3 regions of the Pseudarthrobacter raffinosi genome follow, and region 3 is predicted to be linked to each of the others. Evidence: riboswitches for the same ligand, from Rfam matches in the RefSeq annotation. Region 3 holds a riboswitch; each other region holds the start of a gene.

Region 1 (2,257 bases), on a different contig from region 3:
GATGCTTCCCATGAGCTGCGCACGCCGCTGACTGCCATCCGCGGGTACACGGAGCTGATGCGGATGACCGAGAGCTTCACGCCGGACGGCCGGAAATCCCTGGCCCGGGTCCAAAGCCAGTCCGAACGCATGACCACCCTGGTGGAGGATCTGCTCCTGCTCGCCCGGCTCGATGAGGGCCAGCCCCTGAAGCTCAGCGAAGTTGACCTCACACAACTCGTGATCGAAACCGTCAGTGACGAGAAGGTCATCGCCCCGGACCACCACTGGCGCCTTGAACTGCCTGACCAGCCGCTCGCCGTCACGGGTGATGCGTCCCAACTGCGTCAGGTGCTTGTCAACCTGCTATCCAATGCGCGCAAGCACACGCCGCCGGGGACCACCGTGGTCACCGCTGTCACGAAGTCTGCCAATGGCGACGCAGCGGTGACGGTAACGGACGACGGCGGGGGCATCCCTGCGGAACTCGTTGACCACGTTTTCTCCCGGTTTGCCCGCGCAGACGCGGCGCGCAAGGGTACAGCGCCGGCCTCGGGCGCCGGGGCCTCCGAAGGCACTAGTGGCTTGGGCCTGTCCATTGTCCAGTCGATCATGGAGGCCCACGGCGGTAGCGTGGAGGTGACATCGCGGGCCGGACGGACCGAGGTCGCGTTACTCTTCCCTACCGGCGCGCTCGCGCGACCCACTGACGCCCGGGCCCAGCAAGGCGACACACCGTCGTCGTGATTCCTGTTACCAAAATGTGACTTAAGCGTCCAGCTCCTGTAGCGTCGATGACGTGTGGTTCCCGTTGGGCCGCATATCCGGATGACGCCAAGCTCTGCCGCTTCCCGGATTCCGTTTTCAGAGGCAGAGGCGGGGGACCCACCGTCCCGGGCACCAAGTGCCCTTTGGGGTTAAGCCAACACGTGATTGTGCCGTGTGGCCGGATGCCCTCATCCGAACCCGACAGCTAACTCCGCAGGTGTGAGAGGCGATCCATCATGTCTGAATTCAAGGTACAAACGCGCCCGCAGGGCGACACAAAGTCCGACAGCCACCGCAAGCAGTCCCGCTTCGGTGCAGCTATGTCCCCACTGTCCAAGGCGGCCCGGATTCCCTCCGTGGGCCAGCGCGTCGCGGTGTTCGCGACGGCATGCGCCCTGCTGGTCGGCGTCAGCGCCGCAGCACACGCTTCCGAGTCTGCGTCGCTTGCGGCCAGCGCGGACCAGGCCGCCGAAGAAGCCAGCGCCCAGTCGAAGCTGAGCTTCGAGGCAGCCGAGATCCAGCCCCCGGCCTCCCCGGAAGCTGCGCCGGCCGAGATCAACGTCGCGCCCCAGGCCGCCGAACCGGCACCTGCCCCGGCCCCGGAGCCCGCTCCGGCCCCGGCTCCGGAACCTGCACCCACGCCCGTTGTGGCCGTCAACGACCCCGCAGGAGCGCAGGCCTACGCTGCTGGCCAGCTGGCGACGTACGGCTGGTCCGCTGACCAGATGCAGTGCCTGCAGACGCTGTGGACCAAGGAATCCGAATGGACCACCACGGCCACCAACGCCAGCAGCGGCGCGTACGGCATCGTCCAGTCATTGCCCGCTGAGAAGATGGCGAGCGCCGGCGCGGACTACGTCACCAACTACCGCACGCAGATCAACTGGGGCCTGAACTACATCCAGGAGCGCTACCAGTCACCGTGCGGCGCGCTGAACTTCCACCTGTCGCACAACTGGTACTAGGCCGACTGAGCCTCGCCGGCAGCCGCGGCGCTGAGCTGCGCCGGCGGATTACGAAGGTGATCCGCCGGCGTCAAAGCCGGAAAGAAATGAGTTGCCGTCCCGCGGCGTCCGTTTCCACGGAGGCGGTTACGGCGCGGTAATCCGCGATATGCAGCACGCCTGCCGGCAATTCGCCCGCATTCGGACCCACGGCCACCGTCCGGATACCCGCAGCAACGCCTGCCGCGATTCCGGCGGGCGCATCCTCGAACACCACGGCGTCCTCCGGTTCCACGCCCAGCAGCCCGGCGGCCATCAGATAGCCCTCCGGGTGCGGCTTGCCCCGTGTGACCAGGTCCGCCGTCACGGCCGTGGCCGGCATGTCCAGCCCGGCAGCGTCCATGCGGATGTCCGCCAGGGTCCTGTCCGCTGAAGTCACCAGCGCCACTGCCTGAGCCGGGAGGCTGCGAAGCAGGTCGGCAGCCCCCGGCAACGCGACGATACCGGCCGTCCGCACCCGTTCCATCGCACCCAGTTCCTCGGTGAGGGCCGCGACGTCCGCTCCC
Region 2 (2,257 bases), on a different contig from region 3:
TCCTGTGACCGGCCCCGTGATGGCCACTCCGGCACCCGGCCAGGCCGCATCGGCCGTTTCCGCTGCTCCGCAGCCCGAAGTTACCGCCGAAGCCGCCGCCCAAATTGATTTCAGCCGCTCGTCCGTGGTTACCCAGGGTGATCCCGACGGCAAACTGAAGCAGCTGCTGAGCGCACAGTCCGCGGGATCCATTACCCGCGCGGCCTCTGCCGGAAGCCTCGGCTCGCCGCTGGCCCAGCTGGCTACAGTCTCCCCGTTCGGATTCCGGGTCAGCCCCATTACCGGCGGCTCCGGAGACTTCCACCGTGGCCAGGACTTCGTGGCACAGTGCGGAACCTCTGTCCTGGCTGCCGCCAGCGGCACCGTCACCTTCGCCGGCTGGCACCAGTACGGCGGCGGCAACCGCGTGGTGGTGGATCACGGCAATGGCCTAGAAACCACGTACAACCACCTCTCCTCCGCCAGCGTCAAGGTAGGCCAGACAGTCAGCCGCGGCGACGTGGTTGCCCTGAGCGGCACCACGGGCGCGTCCACGGGCTGCCACCTCCACTTCGAGGTCCAGGTCAATGGCGAAGTCGTTGACCCCACGGGCTGGCTCTGACCAAATGATGGCCAACTCTCGAATCGCAGCGACGTGCCGTGACCTGAATGTGACATTGGCTCGGAACTCCTGTAACGTCTAAAGCGCGTCAACTTTTCCGAAGTTGACGTTCTTGAGTGGATTGCCTAGCTCTGCCACCGCTCAAGGTCCGTTCGCATGACATCGTCTGGCAGGGGCGGGGGAACCAATTTTGGTCTTCGATTCTGAAGGCCTTGGGGTTAAGTCGCAAAGCTTCCACTGTGAAGCAGCGTGGCCGGGTGACTCCCATCCGAATCCGACAGCTCACCTCGCAGGCATTGGGAGAGGCTACCTTCGTGTCTTCACGCCATACTTCTGCGCGTCACCGCGCACAACCGGTTCGCACCAACCCCTTGGGCGCCGTGTCCAAGGCGGTCAGTGCCAATGCCGGGACCGTAGGTCGCCAGGCTGCTGTTATCGCAGCTGCATCAGGTCTGATCCTGAGCATGGGGCTTCCGGCCAACGCCGCGGATACCACCGCCGGCGTTTCCGCCTCCACCGAGTCCGGTTCCGCGCAGACGGCACTTGCCGTAACAGCGGCGCCCACGGCTACCGTTTCCTTCGAGCGCCCCGTGATCAAGACCACGCCGGCACCGAAGGTTGAGACGGTCCGTGCGCAGTCCACGGCCTCCGAAACCGGGGCTCAGGGTGCTGCCGCAACCGAGGCCGCGGCCTCCAAGCTCGCGGACAAGGTTTCCTCTGCGGCAGGATCGGGCCTGGCAGCTATCGCCTACACCGGCATCGGCCGCCCGTACGTATGGGGCGGCACCACTCCCAACGGCTGGGACTGCTCGGGCTTCACCCAGTGGGTCTACGCCCAGGCCGGCATCAGCATTCCCCGCGTCAATGCGTGGACTGCCATGACGCCCACGTCCACACCGTCTCCCGGTGACCTGGTCATGCAGAACGGCGGCGCCCACGTTGGCATTTACGTTGGCAACGGCATGATGATCGGCGCGCTGAACCCGTCACAGGGAACCCTGCTGCACTCTGTGGCTTCCACGGGCACTTCCTCGTTCTTCACGCTGGCCCCGTAGTTCCTGCAATCCAGTTCCTGCAGCCCTGTGCTGCTGGAACCGTTTCTTCGCTGGAAACTTTTCGCGAAATCCCCGTTCGGGGCGTGCCGGCGTACCCCCAAGATGCCGGCGCGTCCAAAGCCCTTGGGCTGCCCACGCGGTCCTGAGGAAAACGAAAGAGAGAAAATTAATGACTACACGTGCAACTGTTGCACGGCACCGCGCCGAGGTCGCCAAGACCAACTCGCTGGCTGTCATTGCCAAGGCTGTCGGCGACAACGCCGGCGGCATGGGCCGTCAGGCTGCGGTTATCGCTGCTGCTTCCGGCCTTGTCCTGACCAGTGGTATCGCTGCGAACGCGGCTGACACCGGCGTCCAGCGTGAAGCTGCGTCCGCTTCGAACCTTGAGGCTGAGGTTTTCGCCCCGGCCATCATTTCGGCTGCTTCCACCATTGCCATCTCCTACGAGAAGCCCGCAGTGACCACCACGCCGGCTCCCATTGAGGCTCCCGCGCCTGTTGTTGAAGCTCCGGCTCCGGCCAAGGCCGCGGCCACCCTCACGGTAGCGTCGGCGACTCCGGCCGCTCCGAAGGCGCCGGTCTCCGCCAGCGGCAAGGGCCAG
Region 3 (2,257 bases):
GGATGGACGACGGCGGCGCGCGGCCGGGTGCCGCCCGCCGCCGTCGAGCATGGTCGGATCACGCTACGCGGACGAAGGACGCTCCGGCGAGCCAGCTGAGGGAGTGGACTTCGGTTTTGTAACCGTCCACCCCGCCGCTGACTACCTGGCCGTTGCCGGCGTAGACGCCCACATGGCCGGCCGTGATGACCAGATCCCCTGCGGCCGGGGTGCCCACCACCGTGCCGTACTGGTAGAACTGGCCGGGAGCCAGGTCACCCACGCTCTTACCCACCGAGCGCAGCGCCTTCTCCACCATGGCGGTGCAGTCCTGCTGCACGCCGAGCTGTGAAGTGGCCGAAGCCAGGATGGCCGCGCCGAGCGAGCCGGCCGGAGCCTGGGCTGCCGGTGCGGACGTTGAGGCCAGCTGTATACCGGTGTTGGTGGCGGAGGACGGCGCCGCTGCGGCCTTCGCCGCCGGAGCCGGTGCGGCGCCCGGTGCCGTGTAGCCGGCGCCGGGGATCCGGATCTGGTCGCCGGGGTAGATGATGGTGGTCAGCGAGAGTCCATTGGCGGCAAGGACGTCGTTGAGCGGGACGCCGTTGGTGGCGGAAATCTGGCCCAGCGTGTCACCCGAAACGACGGTGTGAACGTTGGCCGCGGCGGGGACCGCTGCGGCGGGGGCCGGAGCAACAGCGGCCGGAGCCGCTGCCGCCGCACCGGTTTGGACCTGGGCGTTGGCAGTCCCGGCATCATCCGGGCCGTGGACGCCGGCCTGAGCCGGGACGCCGATGCCGAACAGCAGGCCGGATGCAGCAACAGCCACCAGGGCCGGACGGCCAAACGTCAGGGCGTGTGCTTTGGCCGTTGACGACAGGCCGACAGGGACGGTAGAGCTGGCAGAAACCACACGATGGCGTGCGGAAGCGGAATTCTTGGACACGGTTGATCGCCTCTCCCATGCCTGCGGGGTGAGCTGTCGGGTTCGGGTCGGAGATACCCGGCCGGTAGCGGCGCCGCACTGAACGGAGCGATACCGACTTAACCCCAAGGCTTCGCAAGAAGCCGTGGAAACGTGGTTCCCCCGTCCCTGCCAGCTGGAAAGCGACTGGATCCCGGTCAGCGGCAGGGCTCGGCATACTGGCGGGAATGGTCCGGCTTGAGCCGGGCCACCGTTTGACCATAACTTCTGCTCGGCGGCAATGTCACATTCCGGTAACGGAATGTAGGAGTGAAATTCACTCGTATGTCAGCGCGAATTCTCTACTCCCTGGTAACGATGTTGCAGGTCAACCCCCGTAATCCGTATATGCCCGGTAAGCTCACCAACTATGTCCCGGATTGTTCAAAAAATGCGGCTGCCCGCCCTCGCCGGCATGCTGGCGGTCGCCCTGGTAGGGTCGGCTGCGCTGCTGCCCTCACATGCCGCCGACGACGCCCCGCCCGGCGGCTATCCCTCGTGGCAGGACGTGCAGAACGCCAAGCAAAGCGAGGCCGGCAAAGCGGCAGAGGTCACCAGGATCAACGGGCTGCTGGGCGGGCTTCAGGCCGAAGCGGAGGCGCTGGGCAATGCGGCCGTGACATCCGCCGCGGAGTACGCCCAGGCCGAAGCGGCGCTTCAGGCCGCCACTTCCACTGTGGATGCCCTGACCGCCCAGACGGCACGCGCCGCGGCCGAACTGGGACAGTACAAGAAGGAAATCGGTGCCCTGGCGGCGCAGTCGTATAAGACCGGTGGCACAAACATGGGTTTCTTCGTTGCTCTCGACGCCGTGCAGAACAACAGCATCCAAGGCCTGAATATCGTCCAGATCGTCAGCGACAAGACTGCAGCCCTGGTGAACAAATCCGCAGCCGCCGAACGCATTTCCCGCGCCCTGGCCGATCAGGAGCAGGCAGCCAGGGCAGAGCGCGAGCGTCTGTCCAGCGAAGCCAGAACCAAGCTCGCCGCCGCCCAGTCCGCCCAGCAGGCCATGTCCAGGCAGATCGCGGAGCAGCAGGAGCACGGCCAGGAACTGACCGCGCAGTTGGCATCCCTCAAGGGCACCACCGCTGCGGTGGAGGGTGAGTTCCGGCAGGGCCAGGTGGCCTTGGCCGCGTACGAAACGGCGCAGGCCGCCAAACGGGCCGCGGCGCAGGAACAGGCACGCCAACAGGCGGAGGCGGCAGCCAGGGCGGCGGCCCTCGCCGCTGCGCAGAAACCGGCTCCGGCCCCACCTGTTGTACCGGGAGTGCCAGCCCCCGCTCCTGTCCCGAGCCCGACGCCGGCTCCGCCGCC

What was found. A riboswitch is a leader RNA that binds a small molecule or an ion and turns the genes downstream of it on or off. The one in region 3 is predicted to bind cyclic di-AMP.
Region 1: another riboswitch for cyclic di-AMP. It lies ahead of NG697_RS07515 (aggregation-promoting factor C-terminal-like domain-containing protein); the one in region 3 lies ahead of NG697_RS03260 (C40 family peptidase).
Region 2: another riboswitch for cyclic di-AMP. It lies ahead of NG697_RS17340 (C40 family peptidase); the one in region 3 lies ahead of NG697_RS03260 (C40 family peptidase).

The regions. Positions count from the first base shown of each region.
Region 1 covers NZ_JAMXBG010000006.1:26,644-28,900, forward strand. The annotation lists gene NG697_RS07510 (sensor histidine kinase) at 1-726, shown strand, start outside; cyclic di-AMP (ydaO/yuaA leader) riboswitch at 826-978, shown strand; gene NG697_RS07515 (aggregation-promoting factor C-terminal-like domain-containing protein) at 984-1,712, shown strand; gene NG697_RS07520 (HAD-IA family hydrolase) at 1,783-2,257, opposite strand, start outside.
Region 2 covers NZ_JAMXBG010000020.1:48,258-50,514, forward strand. The annotation lists gene NG697_RS17335 (M23 family metallopeptidase) at 1-601, shown strand, start outside; cyclic di-AMP (ydaO/yuaA leader) riboswitch at 749-911, shown strand; gene NG697_RS17340 (C40 family peptidase) at 982-1,656, shown strand; gene NG697_RS17345 (C40 family peptidase) at 1,826-2,257, shown strand, end outside.
Region 3 covers NZ_JAMXBG010000002.1:309,905-312,161, forward strand. The annotation lists gene NG697_RS03260 (C40 family peptidase) at 59-922, opposite strand; cyclic di-AMP (ydaO/yuaA leader) riboswitch at 926-1,096, opposite strand; gene NG697_RS03265 (aggregation-promoting factor C-terminal-like domain-containing protein) at 1,311-2,257, shown strand, end outside.